DNA from 4 places in the Streptomyces sp. NPDC048643 genome. Region 2 is predicted to be linked to each of the others. Evidence: riboswitches for the same ligand, from Rfam matches in the RefSeq annotation. Region 2 holds a riboswitch; each other region holds the start of a gene.
What was found. A riboswitch is a leader RNA that binds a small molecule or an ion and turns the genes downstream of it on or off. The one in region 2 is predicted to bind S-adenosylmethionine.
Positions count from the first base shown of each region.

Region 1: linked by a shared signal. The riboswitch ahead of AB0C62_RS25515 (putative leader peptide) and the one ahead of AB0C62_RS40330 (aminotransferase class V-fold PLP-dependent enzyme) in region 2 are both predicted to bind S-adenosylmethionine.
Region 3: linked by a shared signal. The riboswitch ahead of thrC (threonine synthase) and the one ahead of AB0C62_RS40330 (aminotransferase class V-fold PLP-dependent enzyme) in region 2 are both predicted to bind S-adenosylmethionine.
Region 4: linked by a shared signal. The riboswitch ahead of AB0C62_RS06765 (putative leader peptide) and the one ahead of AB0C62_RS40330 (aminotransferase class V-fold PLP-dependent enzyme) in region 2 are both predicted to bind S-adenosylmethionine.

Region 1 is NZ_JBEZHO010000028.1:47,619-51,629, forward strand. Features, by position in the region: gene AB0C62_RS25505 (ABC transporter permease) at 1-284, opposite strand, end outside; gene AB0C62_RS25510 (ABC transporter substrate-binding protein) at 293-1,915, opposite strand; gene AB0C62_RS25515 (putative leader peptide) at 2,203-2,322, opposite strand; SAM riboswitch class IV at 2,354-2,464, opposite strand; gene AB0C62_RS25520 (MerR family transcriptional regulator) at 2,697-3,068, opposite strand; gene AB0C62_RS25525 (NADP-dependent oxidoreductase) at 3,146-4,011, opposite strand, start outside.
Region 2 is NZ_JBEZHO010000080.1:8,289-12,299, reverse strand. Features, by position in the region: gene trpD (anthranilate phosphoribosyltransferase) at 1-930, shown strand, start outside; SAM riboswitch class IV at 1,016-1,132, shown strand; gene AB0C62_RS40330 (aminotransferase class V-fold PLP-dependent enzyme) at 1,320-2,678, shown strand; gene AB0C62_RS40325 (Lrp/AsnC ligand binding domain-containing protein) at 2,719-3,000, opposite strand; gene AB0C62_RS40320 (rhomboid family intramembrane serine protease) at 3,043-3,798, opposite strand; gene AB0C62_RS40315 (hypothetical protein) at 3,950-4,011, shown strand, end outside.
Region 3 is NZ_JBEZHO010000008.1:75,577-79,587, reverse strand. Features, by position in the region: gene AB0C62_RS10715 (cold-shock protein) at 1-31, opposite strand, end outside; gene AB0C62_RS10710 (MoaD/ThiS family protein) at 475-750, opposite strand; gene thrC (threonine synthase) at 747-2,045, opposite strand; SAM riboswitch class I at 2,063-2,220, opposite strand; gene AB0C62_RS10700 (glucosyl-3-phosphoglycerate synthase) at 2,426-3,370, shown strand; gene AB0C62_RS10695 (trehalose-6-phosphate synthase) at 3,448-4,011, shown strand, end outside.
Region 4 is NZ_JBEZHO010000005.1:15,096-19,106, forward strand. Features, by position in the region: gene AB0C62_RS06750 (PP2C family protein-serine/threonine phosphatase) at 1-567, shown strand, start outside; gene AB0C62_RS06755 (MFS transporter) at 624-1,910, shown strand; gene AB0C62_RS06760 (cell envelope biogenesis protein OmpA) at 2,012-2,848, opposite strand; gene AB0C62_RS06765 (putative leader peptide) at 2,969-3,034, opposite strand; SAM riboswitch class IV at 3,071-3,215, opposite strand; gene AB0C62_RS06770 (hypothetical protein) at 3,372-3,506, shown strand; gene AB0C62_RS06775 (amino acid ABC transporter permease) at 3,674-4,011, shown strand, end outside.

The sequences.
Region 1 (4,011 bases), on a different contig from region 2:
GAGGAGGTGACCGGGCGGCCCGTGGACACGGAGTCCCCGAAGTCCCCGCGCACCGCGCGGCCGAGCGCCTCGGCGTACTGGACCAGCACGGGCTTGTCGAAGCCGTACTGGTGGCGGAGCGCGGCGAGTTGCGCCGGATCGACCTGCCCCGAGTCGGCTCCGGCACCGGCCATCGCCGAGACCGGGTCGCCGGGCAGGTAGTCCAGCACCAGGAACGACACCGTGTAGGCCGCCCACAGCACACCGACGGCCTGAGCGATGCGTTTGATCACATAGCGACGCATGCCGGCCGCTAGCCGATCCACGTGTCGTGCAGCTGGATGCGACTGGAGGCGTCGAAGTCCAGGTTGTGCACCTTCTTCGCCACACCCAGCTGGGTCTCCAGCTCCACCACGGGGATGACGTACGCCTTCTGCACGAGCAACTCCTGTGCCTTCTTGACCAGTTGGCCGCGCTTGCCCGGATCAGCCGTCGCCGCCTGCTGGTTCAGCGCGGCGTCCAGCGGACTCGCGGGCAGGTGGTAGAAGTTGGCCAGCTCGGTGGAGTACGAGCTGCGCAGGATGTCCGGGTCGGCCCGTGTGACGTTGCCCCACACCGCGTCGAAGTCGCCCGACTGGAGCGTCGGGGCGAACTGGGTGATCTGGAGCTGCTTGAGCACGACGTCCACGCCGACCGCCTTCAGCTGCTGCTGGATCAGCTCCAGCGCGGGCTGGTTGGTGGCCGCGTTGGCGAACCACTTGACGGTCAGGCGCAGCTTCTTTCCGCCCTTCGACCGGACGCCGTCACCGCCGGTCTTCCACCCGGCGGCGTCCAGCAGGGACCTGGCCTTCGCCGCGTCGAAGGACAGGTCCGACCCGAGGTCCGCGTAGTTCGGTGTTGTGTGGGCCAGCACGCTGGTGGCCGGCTCGGTGCCCGTCGGGAAGACGGCGTCGACGATCTGCTGCCGGTCGACGGCGAGCCGCAGGGCCTGCCGCACCTTCGCGTCCTTGAGCAGGGGGCGGGCGTTGTTCAGGCCGAGGTTGAACACGACGCCGGGGTTGGCTCGGCGTTGCAGGTTCACCGCACCGCCCTTGAGCGCGGTCTCGTCGGCCTTGCCCACGCTGCCGACCGCGTCGACCTGACCGGACTGCAGACTCCCGCTGCGCACGCCGGCCTCGGGCACGACCTTGAACACCAGCTTGTCGAGGTACGCCTCGCCCTTCTTGGCCCACAGCGAGGAACCCCAGGCGTACTTGGCGCGCTTGCTCAAGGTGACCGAGCGGTTCTGCACGTAGTTCGCCAGCGTGAACGGCCCGGAGCCGACCACTCCCTTGCTGCACTTCTCCTGCGGGCTCCGCTTCACGCTCGCCGACGACTCGATACCCAGCGAGTGGGTCGAAGTGGCCTGCAGGAACTGCGCGTTGGGCTGCTTGAACGTCACCCGGACGGTGCTGGAGTCGACCACGGTGGTGCTCTGCACCCCGCTCAGGTAACCCTGGGCGAGGGTGGCCAGGGCGCCGAGCTTCGGTACGGCGTCGAAGTTGTCCTTGACCACCTGGGCGGTCAGCGGCGAGCCGTCGCTGAACGTCACACCCGACCGCAGGTGGAAGGTGAACGTCTTCGTGTCCGAGCTGATGTCCCAGCTCTTCGCCAGCCAGGGCACGATCTTGCCGGTCCTGGGGTCCTGGTCGGTCAGGGAGTCCACGACCTGGCGCAGCGAGTAGATGCTGTCGTTGCTGCCCACCTGCTGCGGGTCCACGCAGCCGGCGTCGGATCCCACCGCGAAGGTCAGCGTGCCACCGGACCTGGCCCGGGCGTCGGTGTCGGTCGAACCGGTGCCGTCGCTCGACGAGCAGCCGCTCAGCAGGATGCCGCTCGTCACGACAGCGGCGGCTGCTGTCCATCGGGCGGATCGGGTGTCCGGATGGGATGTCACGGAAGGGGTTCTCCTACTCCAGAGTCGCCGCGCCTGTCCGGAGCGGACATGGCGAAGCGGGACGGCGCAGCCGTGGACGGGCGGCACCGTTCGGACGAGAAAGTCGGAACAGACACTCAGGCGCGGGTCCCGGACGAAGGGCCGGGCCCGAGCCGGGCAGGAAGGGGTGCGTCGGCGATGGCGTGCGACGCGCGCACGCCGACCTCATGACGCCGGGAGGACCGGGAGCTGTTGTTCGCCGCCGTACGAACGGACCGACGGAGGGCGTCGGTCGGCAGGGCGTGTGGTCAGCCGCTACACAGACAGCTGGCGGAGCGCTCCAGGTCGATGTGGCGGCGGCGCGAGAAGCCGGAGAACATCGCCGCGGCCGCGATCGAGGCGCTCAGGTCGCTGCTGCTGTTCCGCACGACGGGCCTCCCATCTCGTCCCCCTGCCGGGGGTTCGCGCTTGCGGGGTCGGGCGACCCCGCCGGGCTTTCACCTGGAGCACCCCACCGCGGAGGAGGGTTGCCGGTCAGCGAGCCAGGGCTTGACGCTGACACTCAATGCCGGTCGCGATCGTACGAATCGATGCTCCGATCCGTCAATGACGAGATCGCGTGGAAGGGCGTCGGACCAGGAGCCACAGCACGTCGAGTCGCGGGAATTCATGTGTCTGCAACAACTGGCCCTGATCGCGCGGACCTTGGTGCGGTCCTCAAGGGGTGCCGGACACCGGCCGTCGTGATCGACCGTGATGGCGGAGCCTGCTGTGCCGCCCCCGACCGACGTGCCCCTCAGGATCAGTCGGTCGTGCGGCCCGTCTGAGCGGCCAGGCGCGTGCGCAGCCGGGTGAGACGGTCGATCTCGGCGTCGAGCGCGGCCAGTCGGCGGTGCACGACGCCGGCGCCGGGACCGTCCGTGCCGCCGGAACACCGTCTGCGCGGGTCGTCCATGAGCAGGGGGATGCGGTCGGCCAGGCCGCACAGGTCCTCCACCGTCAGGCCGAGGGCGAGCAGGTCCCGGATCACCCTCACCCGGGCGACGTCGCCGGGACCGTACTCGCGCTGCCCGGCCGCGGTGCGCCGCGGTGGTGGCAGCAATCCGCGCTCCTCGTAGAACCTCAGCGCGCGTGCTGTCGTACCGGCCGCCGCCGCCGCATCCCCGATCCGCATCCGCTCCCCGCCTTCACCCGGTGCCGCGTCGATGATCTTCGAGGACGCGGGAGTCCACGGCACCGCTGAGCCGACCGCTACGTAAGGTCCACGACGACGGTGCCGGTGTGCCGCCCCTCGAACAGTTCCTGCAACGCCCAGGGTGCGCGGTCAATGCCCGCGATCCGGACGTGAGGGAAGACGATCTCACCGGAGCGCAGCCAGTCCCCGAAGCGTTTGTTCCACTCCTCGGCCGCTTCACCGAGGTCCGAGCTGCTGAATCCGCGCAGCGTGATCCCCAGCGTGATGACACGGAACGTGTCGATCTCCGCGGGCGAGGTGGTGCCGTCGCGGTCGTGTTCGGCCGACAGCTGCCCGGAGAGCGCGCCCACCAACGCGAACCGCGCCCCCCGCCGTGCCGCGCCGACGGCCGCGGTCAACTGTTCGCCGCCGACGGTGTCGAGGAGCACGTCGATGCCGTCGGGCGCCGCGGCGGCGAGCTGTTCGGCGAGCGGTGCCGTGCCGGGGACCACCACCGCGTCGTAGCCGAGTTCGGCCTTGAGGCGTTCGGCCTTGCGCGGCGAACGGGTACTGCCCACGACCCGCTCCGCGCCGAGGAGTCGGGCCACCTGGCCCGCGAGACTCCCGACGGCTCCCGCGGCTCCGGTGACGAGGACGGTGTCGCCGGGGCGCACGCCGGCGAGCCGGGTGAGCGCGGCGTACGCGGCGGCCCCGGACGACAGGAACGCGACGGGGTCGGGCAGCACGTCACTCAGCGGCACGCAGTCGTCGTCGCTCAGAAGGGCGTGCTCGCGCCAGCCGTGCAGGTGAGAGACCAGGTCGCCGGGGCGCAGTGCGCTGCCGGGGCCCGCGGTGACGACCTCTCCGACGGCGGGTCCGAACAGGGCGTCGCCGACATGGACGGGCGGCAACGGGACCCCCTCGACCTCGCCCCCGATGAGCG
Region 2 (4,011 bases):
GAGGCGACCGACGCGCAGATCGCCGGCTTCGTGGTGGCACTGCGGGCCAAGGGTGAGACCGTCCAGGAGATCTCCGGCCTCGTCCGGGCGATGTACGAACACGCCAACGTGATCGAGGTGCCGGGGCGGACCGTCGACATCGTCGGCACGGGCGGCGACGGGGCGAAGACGGTCAACATCTCCACGATGTCCTCGATCGTGGTGGCCGGCACCGGCGCCAAGGTCGTCAAGCACGGCAACCGTGCCGCGTCCTCCGCGTCCGGCTCCTCGGACGTCCTGGAGAAGCTCGGCGTCAATCTCCAGCTGACGGTCAAACGGGTCGCGGAGGTGGCCGAGGAGGCCGGGATCACCTTCTGCTTCGCGGTCAAGTTCCACCCGGCGCTGCGCCATGTGGCGGCGGCGCGCGGACAGCTCGGCATCCGGACGACCTTCAACGTGCTGGGGCCGCTGACGAACCCGGCCCGGGTCAGGGCCCAGGCGGTCGGGGTCGCCGACCCCCGGATGGCGCCCATCGTGGCGGGCGTCTTCGCCGAGCGCGGCAACTCCTCGCTCGTCTTCCGCGGCGACGACGGCCTCGACGAGCTGACCACCACCGCCGGCTCCCGGGTCTGGGTGGTCCGCGACGGCAAGGTCACCGAGGAACACTTCCACCCCCGTGACGTCGGCCTCGACGTCGTTCCGGTGGAGGCGCTGCGCGGCGCCGACGCGGCGTACAACGCGGAGGTCGCCCGGCGTCTGCTGGACGGCGAGACCGGTCCGGTGCGCGACGCCGTGCTGCTGAACTCGGCGGCCGCCCTGGTGGCGCTGTCGCCGGCCGACGCACCGCTCGCCGACCAGCTCCGGGCCGGTATGGCGAAGGCCGCCGAGGCGATCGACTCCGGGGCGGCCAAGCGCACCCTCGACCGGTGGGTGGCGGCCAGCAACGCCTGAGGCGCCGGTGATGTGACGCAGGGCGCGGTCCAGAATCCGGACCGCGCCTTGCGCGTCGAAGATCTTCTGGCAAGATGCTGTATCAGGTCATGAGCGACAGCCATCAGGCCCCGGCCGGCTGTCCGGCAACCCTCCGTCCGTGGCGGGGTGCCCCGGGTGAAGACCAGGCCGTAGGCAGCGAGGTCTGCGGCAAGCGCGGACCCCTCCCACTCTTTCGAGTGGACGTAACCAGGGGTCCTGGTCGTTCGAGGGAGCCTTCTGTGAGCAAGCGAATGCGATAGGGCGCCGAGCCCCGCCTCCGCACACCCCTTTTTCCCCTTCCTGCGCCGAGCGCTGCCCCCGGGCGGCCGGCTCGCGCGGCGATCCCGCCTGCCTCACAGGAGCCCGCCATGTCTGTCACCACCGCCGCCGACACCTCCGTCTGTGCCCCGCTGCCGGTCCTGGGCCGGGACGTCACCGTTCCGCTCGTCACCGGCGGCGAGGTCACCTACGCCGCGCTCGACTACGCCGCCAGCGCGCCCGCCCTCCAGCGGGTGTGGGACGACGTCGCGGCGTACGCCCCGTACTACGGCAGCGTCCACCGGGGTGCCGGGTACCTCTCGCAGCTGTCCACCGACCTGTTCGAGAACGCCCGCAGGACCGTCGCGGAGTTCCTCGACTGCCGGACCGACGACCAGGTCGTCTTCACCCGCTCCACCACCGACTCGCTCAACCTGCTCGCCGCCGCGCTGCCGGCCGACTGCCAGGTCTTCGTCTTCGAGACCGAGCACCACGCCTCGCTGCTGCCCTGGCGCGACGCCCGGGTGACGTACCTGAACGCCCCGCGCACCCACGGCGAGGCCGTCGCGACCCTGGAGCACGCCCTCGCGGCCCGCGACCCCCACGGGCCGGCCCTCGTCTGCGTCACCGGCGCCTCGAACGTCACGGGGGAGCTGTGGCCGGTGCGGGAGCTCGCCGCCGCCGCGCACGCCCACGGCGCCCGGATCGTCCTCGACGCCGCCCAGCTCGCCCCGCACCACCCGGTGTCGGTCCAGGACCTCGACGTCGACTGGGTCGCCTTCTCCGGGCACAAGCTGTACGCGCCGTTCGGTTCCGGTGTCCTCGCGGGACGCTCCGACTGGCTGCGCGAGGCCGACCCGTACCTGGCGGGCGGCGGCGCCAGCCGCAAGGTCACCCGGCGCGCGGACGGCGGCGTGGACGTCGAGTGGCACGACAGCGCGGCCCGGCACGAGGCCGGCTCGCCGAACGTGATCGGCGTCTACTCCATCGCCTCTGCCTGCAAGGCGCTCACCGAGGAGGGCTTCGACAACCTCCTCGCCCGGGAGCGGCACCTGATCCGCACCGTCCGCGCCGGCCTCGCCGAGGTCCCGGAGGTCCGGATCCTCTCCCTCTTCGGTGACGACGCCCCGCGGGTCGGCGTCCTCTCCTTCGTCGTCGAGGGCTGGAACAGCTCGCACTTCGCGGCCGCGCTGTCCGCCGAGTACGGCATCGGCGTCCGCGACGGCCTCTTCTGCGCCCACCCGCTGGTCCGCACGCTGCTCGGCAGCGACCCCGAGACCCAGGGGGAGTGCGGCGCCCCGGAGGCGGCGCCCGGCGAGAAGTCCCTCAACGCCATCCGCGTCAGCTTCGGCGCCGGTACGCCCGACGAGCACGTCGAGCGGTTCGTCCGCGCGGTGCGCGAGCTGGTGCGGGACGGCGCGCGGTGGCAGTACCGCACCCAGGACGGCCGCTGCGTGCCGGCGGTCTAGGAACGCACGAAGAACCGCCGCGGGGCGGCGTACGCCTCGGTCAGGAGTCGAGACCGATCGCGAACGCCGCCTCCAGGTCGTGCTGGGAGTACGTACGGAACGCCACGTGCGTGTCCGTCGCCTCGACGCCCGGGATCTTGCTGATGCTGCCGGGGATGACGTCCGCGAGGTCGTCGTGGGACCTGACCCGGACCATGGCGATGAGGTCGTAGGTGCCGGTGACGGAGAAGACCTCGCTGACGCTCTCCAGCGACGCGATCGACTCGGCGATCTCGGGGATCCGGTCCACGCTGGTCTTGATGAGGACGATCGCGGTGATCACGGCTGGTTCTCTCCCTAGGGGGCCACTGCTGGGGATCTCACCCTACTCGCGCTCCACCTGGCCCCGTCCGTCCGGCGGGGCGCCGACCGTGGCTCCCACGACGGGCACGGCGGTGCCGCGGCGCCCGAACCGCACCCACGCGTAGACGAAGCCCAGGGAGAAGCCCACCAGGTGCGCCAGATAGGCGACGCCTGGGCCCGACTCGCTCTGGCCCGCCGCCAGCCACTGCAGGGTGAACCAGAACGGCAGCACCACCCAGGCCGGGAACCGCAACGGCAGGAAGAACAGGAACGGGAGGAGACTGGTCACCCTGGCCTTGGGGAACAGGTACAGGAACGCGCCGAGCACCGCGGAGATCGCCCCGGACGCCCCGACCAGGGACTGTTCCGAGGACGCGTTGGCGGCCGCGTAGCCGAGCAGGGCCAGGTATCCGCACCCGAGGTAGAACAGCGCGAACTCCACATGGCCCATGCGTTCCTCGGTCAGCAGCCCGAAGACGTAGAAGAAGAGCATGTTGCCCAGGAGGTGGAGCCAGCTGCCGTGGATGAACAGGGCGGTGGCCGGGGTGAGCACCTCACGGAGTGGCCCGCCGAACAGATCGGCCGGCACCACGCCCCAGCGCCGGAAGTACGCCCGCTGGACGGCCAGCAGCTCGTCCCCGGCGCCGTACACGGGATCGAGGCCCGAGGCGGGACCGATGACGAAGATCAGACAGCACAGGACGATCAGCCCGTACGTCACCGGTGCCGACTGGGACCGCACCGCTCTGCCGATTGCCGTACTCCAATTGCCGATCATGGTGCAGAGCATGACGTACCGGACGGATCGGTACAGACAGCCTCGCCGCCGTGGACGGCCGAGCGTCGACTACCCGCCAGGCCGTAGGGTTACGAGCCACATGTACCGGGCGACCGGTGCCGGACGGACACTAGAAGGAAGCGACTGCCCTATGACGGTTCCCCTGCCGGACGCCAAGACGCGCTGGCGCTGCTCGCTCTGCGGCAACCTCAC
Region 3 (4,011 bases), on a different contig from region 2:
CGTTGAACCACTTGACGGTGCCCTGAGCCATGCCTAACTCCCCTATTACTGGCCCTTGCACAGACCCGCACTTCGCGGATCCGGGTCAGACCTCCACCCCCCAACGGGTTGGGGGTGTGCGCCGGAACGCGTCGACCGCGGCTGAATGTATCTGTCCAACTGCCGTCTGCAACAGGTCAATCGGACGAGAATTCTGGGCACGACTGATCGCCGGAATGCGGAGAATTCGAGGAGATCCAGGGCAAGTCGGGCCCCGTAAATGCCATAAACGGCTCAAAAAGGCCGGGCACTTTGGCTACTTCTTGTCGGCTGCCGGGGAAGGACTCATATGCGTCCGGCATGAAACCAACATCCAGAACGGGGCGACTTCCCCAACCCTACCCCGCTCAACCCTACAGAATTGCCCCCTCCGCTTCTCTCACGGAGGGGGCAATTCGATGAACTCTTCGTGTTCGGTATTACCGAGGGTAACGATCAGCCTCCGGCGACGGCCGGAATGATCGAGACGCCCACACCGTCCGGGGTCGCCGTTTCCAGGCCCTGCTCGAAGCGCACGTCGTCGTCGTTCACGTACACGTTGACGAAGCGGCGCAGCTTGCCCTGGTCGTCCAGGACGCGCGCGCTGATGCCCGTGTGGTTCTTCTCCAGGTCGGCGATGACCTCGGCGAGGGTCGTGCCCTCGGCCGTCACCTCGGCGGCACCCCCGGTGTAGGTGCGCAGGATGGTGGGGATGCGGACATTGACGCTCATGATGCGAGGCCAGCCTCTCGGAAGGAGTCGAGGTTCGGGCGGATGGTCGCGGTCAGCCCGGTGTCCGAGGCCACCGCGTCCAGAGTCTTCAGGCCGTCGCCGGTGTTGAGGACGACGGTGGTCAGGGACGGGTCGAGCAGACCGTTCTCGATCAGCTTGCGGGTGACGCCGACGGTCACCCCGCCCGCGGTCTCCGCGAAGATGCCCTCGGTGCGCGCGAGCAGCTTGATCGCGTCGACGATCTGCGCGTCGTTCACGTCCTCCACGGCACCGCCGGTGCGCCGCGCGATGTCGAGCACGTAGGGCCCGTCGGCGGGGTTGCCGATGGCGAGCGACTTGGCGATGGTGTCCGGCTTCTGCGGCCGGACCACGTCGTGGCCGGCCTTGTAGGCGACGGAGACGGGCGAGCAGCCCTCGGCCTGCGCGCCGAAGATCTTGTAGGGCCTGTCCTCGACGAGTCCGAGCTTGATCAGCTCCTGGAGGCCCTTGTCGATCTTCGTAAGCTGGGAGCCGGAGGCGATCGGCACGACCAGCTGGTCCGGGAGCTTCCAGCCGAGCTGCTCGCAGATCTCGTACGCCAGCGTCTTGGAGCCCTCGGCGTAGTACGGGCGGAGGTTGACGTTGACGAAGCCCCAGCCCTCGCCGGCCGGGTCGCCGATCAGCTCGGAGCAGAAGCGGTTCACGTCGTCGTAGTTGCCCTGGATGCCGACCAGTTCGCCGCCGTAGACCGCGGCCATGACGACCTTGCCCTGCTCCAGGTCGTGCGGGATGAACACGCAGGAGCGGAAGCCGGCGCGGGCCGCCGCGGCGCCGACGGCGCCGGCGAGGTTGCCCGTGGACGAGCAGGAGAGGGTGGTGAAGCCGAAGACGCGGGCCGCTTCGATGGCCTGGGCGACGACGCGGTCCTTGAAGGAGTGCGTGGGGTTGCCGGAGTCGTCCTTGACGAAGAGCTTGCCGGCGTCGACGCCGAGCTCGCGGGCCAGGTTGTCGGCCTGCACGAGCTTGGTCCAGCCCGGGTTGATGTTCGGCTTGTCCGCCACGTCCGCGGGGACGGGCAGCAGCGGCGCGTAGCGCCAGATGTTCGCGGGTCCCGCTTCGATGCGCTTGCGGAGTTCCTCGGTTTCGTAGGCCGAGAAGTCGTACGCGATCTCCAGCGGGCCGAAACACTCCTCGCAGGCGAAGACCGGACCGAGGGGGACGCGGTGTCCGCACTCGCGGCAGGAAAGCGCCGCGGCCGGGCCGAGATCGACCGCTTCTGCGGAGTTCGTGGTGCTTGCAACTGTCTGCGCAGCCATGGAGGCGAGGCCCTTTCTCCTCATCTTCCTCACGACGCACTTCGCCGTGAGACGGATTTGGCACCTTCCCTAGCCGGGAGCCTCGCGACGCGATCGTCTGGCGATCGGTACGAGACCGGCTGGAGGGTTGCCGGGGCTTCAACGGGCCGTATCCCTCTGCCCCTCTGGATGAGCGGTATTCGATTGTTGAACTGTTGAGCATATTACGCGCCGATGATCCAGGACATGCGATGGTCATCAGCGTTGTTCAAGACTGTAACCGAAGGCCAGGACAGTTGAAGCAGTCGTCCGAACCGCGAGACGACGGCAAGCGATCAGCCGCTGGCCGCAGCGGGCACGCTGATGAGAGCGTGTGATCAGACAGTGAGGAGCCGCAGACCGTGCTGAATGACGTCGAACGCTGGCTGAGCACACGCTCCTGGTCCCTGACCGACCGGCCGCTCCACAAGATCATGGCCGCGAAACGCACCTCCGGATCGACGGTCAGCGTCGTGCTGCCCGCGCTCAACGAGGAGGAGACGGTCGGCGAGATCGTCTCGATCATCCGCCACGACCTGATGCAGCAGGTGCCCCTCGTCGACGAGATCGTCGTCGTGGACTCGGGCTCCACGGACCGCACCTCCGCGGTCGCCGCCGCCGCGGGCGCGAGAGTCGTGCACCGCGACGACATCCTTCCCCGGATGCCGGCCGTGCCCGGCAAGGGTGAGGTGCTGTGGCGGTCGCTGCTCGTGACGAGCGGGGACATCGTCTGTTTCATCGACGCGGACCTCAAGGAGTTCTCGTCCGACTTCGTCACCGGGATCGTGGGCCCCCTGCTCACCGACCCCGGCGTCGACCTGGTCAAGGCCATGTACGACCGCCCGCTGGGCGGCGCGGCAGGACAGGGCGGCCGGGTCACCGAGCTGATGGCCCGCCCCCTGCTCAACATGCACTGGCCGCAGCTCGCGGGCTTCGTGCAGCCGCTCGGCGGGGAGTACGCCGCCCGGCGCTCGCTGCTCGAACAGCTGCCGTTCCCCGTCGGGTACGGCGTCGAACTGGGCATGCTCGTGGACGCCCTGCACCTGGTGGGCCTGGACGCCCTCGCCCAGGTCGACGTGGGGGTGCGCAAGCACCGCCATCAGGACGGCCAGGCCCTGGGCCGCATGGCCGCCGCGATCTACCGCACCGCCCAGTTGCGGCTGGCCCGCGGCCACCTGATCCGCCCCGCGATCACCCAGTTCGAGCGCACCCGGGACGGTTTCGAGCCGCGCACGTACTCGGTGGACACGGAGGAAAGGCCCCCCATGTCCGAAATCGCCGAGTACCAGCAGCGCAAAGCCGCTTGAGCGAGCCCGTCGGCCGGCGATCGCATACGGCCGACGGGAACGTTTGAGCGTTTCCAGACGGGGCTAGGTTTCGAGGCATGGCTTCCACGCACGGTGCCCACGGCATCCTCGTCGCGTCCAACCGCGGCCCGATCACCTACCAGCCCCAGGACGACGGCTCCCTGCAGGCCAAACGCGGCGGCGGCGGGCTCGTCTCCGGGCTGTCGGCGATCGGGCCGGACGCCGACGCCCTGTGGGTCTGCGCGGCCCTCGGCGACGGCGACCGGGAGGCCGTGCGCCGCGGGGTCGGCGAGGACGGCGTGCGGATGCTGGACATCGACGCCGAGGTGCACGCCGACGCGTACAACGGCATCGCCAACTCCGTGCTGTGGTTCGTCCACCACATGCTGTACCAGACCCCGCTGGAGCCGGTCTTCGACGCGGAGTTCCGGCGCCAGTGGGACGCCTACCGCGCCTACAACCAGGCCTTCGCCGAGGCGCTGGCCGAGGAGGCCGCCGAGGGCGCCTCGGTGCTGGTCCAGGACTACCACCTGTGTCTGGTGCCGGGACTGCTCCGCAAGCTGCGCCCCGACCTGCGCATCGGCCACTTCTCCCACACCCCGTGGGCACCCGTGGACTACTTCCGGATGCTGCCCGACGAC
Region 4 (4,011 bases), on a different contig from region 2:
GGCCGGATAGAGCGGAGCCTGGCACGCAACCTCGGATACGACGACTTCGTCACCGCGGTGGTCGCCGGATACCCGGAGCCGGGCCGGCTGGAGGTCGTCAACTGCGGACACGCGCCGCCGTTGCACGTCCGTGCCTCCGGACACGTGTCGTCGGTCGAGCCCGCCCACCCGGCGCCGCCGCTCGGACTGCGAGGGCTGACGTGCGAGACGCCCAGCCTGCAGGTGCTCCCGCTGGCCGACGGGGACCAGCTCCTCCTCTACACCGACGGGGTCACCGAAGCCCGTGACCACGGCCGGGCGTTCTATCCCCTCGCCGAGGGCCTGGCCCGGCACGTCTCCGACGAGCCGGCGGCCACTCTCGACGCCCTCGACGCCGAACTGCAGGCACACGTCGGGGGACGGCTGCACGACGACGCGGCCCTGCTGCTGCTCCGCAAGCCGACGGTTCAGGACTCCGTGGAACCGGCACCCGCCGTCCTCACGGGTGCCGGCGCCCTGACGACCGTCGCCCGGAGCGGCCCCGCGGCCCCGGGTTCCGGACTGGGCTGTGGCATGGGCGTGGAGTAACCGCGACTGGCTGGATCTCATCGTGCGCCGGTCGGGGCCCTCTAGGGTGCCTGGCCGTGACGGTCTCTCTGGGTGAATCGACGTTGTGGCGCGACCGGCGGTTCGTCCTGCTCGCCTCCGCTCGGGTCGTCTCCGTGCTCGGCAACGGTTTCGCGCGGGTGGCGCTGGCGTTCGCGGTGCTCGCCCTGCCGGGAGCGAGCGCGGGCCGGCTGTCGCTGGTCCTGGCCTGCCAGGCCGTGCCCCAACTGGCGTTCATCCTCATGGGCGGAGTGATCGCGGACCGGATGTCGCGCTCGCGGTTGATGGCCCTCGCGGACGTCCTCGGCGCGGGCGCCTACGCCGGACTCGCGGCGATGGTGCTCACCGGGCACGCACCCCTGGCGGCCATGTGCCTGCTGGCGGTGGCCGCCGGAACCGCGTCGGCGCTGTTCGCGCCGGCGATGGACGGCATGCTGCCGCTCGTCGTGCCACGAGACCGGCTGCAACGGGCCAACGGACTGCTGCGGATGGCCACCAACAGCTCCCTCCTGCTGGGCCTCGCGCTGGCGGGCGTGACGGTCGCGCTGGTCGGCCCGGGGTGGGCGCTCGCGCTCAACGCCGCGTCGTTCGTCGTCAGCGCGCTGCTGACCGCCCGGCTGCGGGTGACCACGAGACCGCGCGGCCGGACGTCGGGATGGGCCGATCTGCGCGAGGGCTGGCGGGAGTTCGCCTCCCGGCAGTGGCTGTGGGCCGTGGTGGCGCAGTACGCGGTGGTCGTCGCGGCACTCAACGCCAACGTCGGCGTCCTCGGCCCACTGACGGCCGAGCGGCACTTCGGCGGAGCGAGGGCCTGGTCGGTGATCGTGGCGGCGCAGGCCGTCGGCACCGTCGCCGGCGCGGGACTCGCCGCCCGGGTCCGCGTGCGCCGACCCCTTCTGGTGGCCGTCCTGTGCACTTTCCCGGCCGCCGTGCCGATCGCCCTGCTCAGCGTGGCGGCCCCGGTCTGGCTGATCGCCGGGGCCATGTTCGGCACGGGTGTCACCTCGGACGTCTTCGGAGTGCTCTGGGCCACCACCATCCAGCGGGAGATCCCGGAGCAGGTGCTCTCCCGCGTCAGTTCCTACGACTGGTTCGGCTCGCTGGCTCTCGCACCGCTCGGACTGCTCGTCGCCGGGCCCGTCGCCACCGCCGTGGGGACGGACAAGGCCCTGGCGGGGTGCGCCGCCCTGATCGTCCTGGCCACGGCGGCCACCCTGTTGTCACCCCAGGTACGCAGCCTGCGCGCCACCGTCGACAAGCCCCCGGCACCGGTGCCCGCGCCCAGGGCCGTGGAGTGCGAGACGGGCGAGGAGGCGGCCGGCTGACCCGTGGGCGCCTGCCGCTTCCGCGGGCCCGCGTGGCCAGACACGAGTGGGTCGTGGGAGAGGCCCGCGAGGACTTCGGCCCTTTCCTCGCGGGCCGGGGCTCACGCCGCGGCGCGCACTCCGTCGTTCCCGGTCCGGAAGGCGGGGAGCTCACCGAGGCGGTGGACGTAGTCGCGCAGGCGCGGGTGGGAGCACAGGACTTCGGCCGGGCCGAGTTGGGAGAGAGCCACCCACGCGTCCACATCCGCCGCTGTCAGGCTGTCCCCCAACACGAACGCGGCGCCGGTGAGTTGGCAGTCCAGGAGATCCAGGGCCGCCGTGCGGTCCGTGGGGCGCGCGGACGGGGTGACGTCCCGGTCGAGAAGGTCCCGAAGGGCCTCGATGTCGGCCGCCAGGGACGGCGGGAGCAGGGTGGGCGCGTCGCCCCCCGCGTGCTCGGACGGCAGGCCGGTGAGGTCGCGGAGGATGTCGGAGGTGTCGTTGCTGACGATGCGTCCGGTCCAGCGGTCGCAGAGCGCGGGTGCCGTGAACGGTCCGTCGTAGTGGTGTTCGGTGGCCTCGTAGGCGCGGCGCAGCGAGGCGAAGGCGTCGGGCGTTCCGGCGGGGTGGGTGAGCAGGGTCGTGGCGACCGAGTTCGTCAGGCCCAGCAGGCCGAGTGTGATCGAGATACGCAGCGAGCGCGGACAACTCGCCGCGAGATACACCTCGTAGCGGTGCGGCGCCGGGTAGAAGCCGCCGGCCAGACCGACTCCGATGCGGCTGTGGGCGGTGCGGGGGAGGGGCGGGACGGAGGTCCTGGAGCGGGTGGCCGAAGGGGACGGACTCGGGCCACCGGCGCGGGTGAACAGACCTTCTCCGTCATCGGTGTGGGTGGTCGAACTCTGGCCGCAGGGACGGGATCCGGCTGTGCTGGAACCGCGCGAAGCTGTCTCGGGCATGACTCTCCCTAGGGGGAACGAGGAAGCCATCGCCGCCTTGTGGGCATGGGCGATGAGCGGCTGAATGCGAAGCGACCGCGCCGAACGCGCGGGCCAGGACCGAAACGGGCCGGCAGCGGATCAGTAGGCGCTGGAGACGCGCAACAGATCGATGTGCAGGCGCCTCGTCAAGTCGTTCCTCGGCATTCTCACCGGTCCCACCTCCGGGGCTCGCGGGACGCGAGACCACGCTTGCCCCACCGCACCGGCGGGACCCGGTCGTCACCCGGGGCACCCCGTCGCGGTGGAAGGGTTGCCTGTCAGCGAGCCGGGGCCGATGACCACAGGAGCGGGCGAACCCGCGCCGTGGGCGCTGACAATCGTGACCGTCCATGCCAGTCTCGATGCGCCCCGCGGCGCCGTCAAGAAGGCGGACGACGCGGTCTCACCTGGTGGGCACGCGCATTGACATTCTTTTCGGGCCGGGCCTAACGTGCGGCCCACAACGAGATGCCCCAGGGCCGGAGAAGTGATGGTGACAGCGATGTACGCAGCTGACGGGACGGCCGCTTGGCGGCGCCTCGGCCGCGACGTGCTGTGCGCGGACCGCTCCGTCGACCTGCTGCGCGTCAACAGCGCACTGTGTACGGGCATGTGTCGCACCCTCCGCCAAGGCTGACGGCTCTTCCTCCGAGTCTCTGACGACCACCGCTGTCGCGGTGTCCCCCTCTCCGTCCAGCCCCCGTTCCCGTGCGCCCGTGTCTCGTCGTGTGCTGAGCCCTCACGGCTCCACATCACGCTGCCGCTCGCCGTGGTCCGGGGTGTCCGAATCCGCTGGAGCTCTCCATGAGTGAATCTCCGGGCATAGCTGTGTCCTCCGGATCAGCGCCGCCCGCCGAGGTGATCCCCCGTTCCGACGTCCCCGCCGCGCCGAAGCCCCTGACGGCGCAGCGCGTCCTTCCGCTCCGGCGTCCCGGCCGCTGGATCATCACGGCCGTCGTGCTCGTGCTGGTCGCCCAGATCGCCCACGGCCTGGTGACCAACCCCTTCTACCAGTGGGACCGGTTCCAGTACTGGTTCCTGCGCCCGACGATCCTCGACGGTCTGCTCATCACGCTCGAAGTCGCGGCGTACAGCGCGGTGTTGGGCCTTCTCGGCGGCATCCTGCTGGCGCTGGCCCGGCT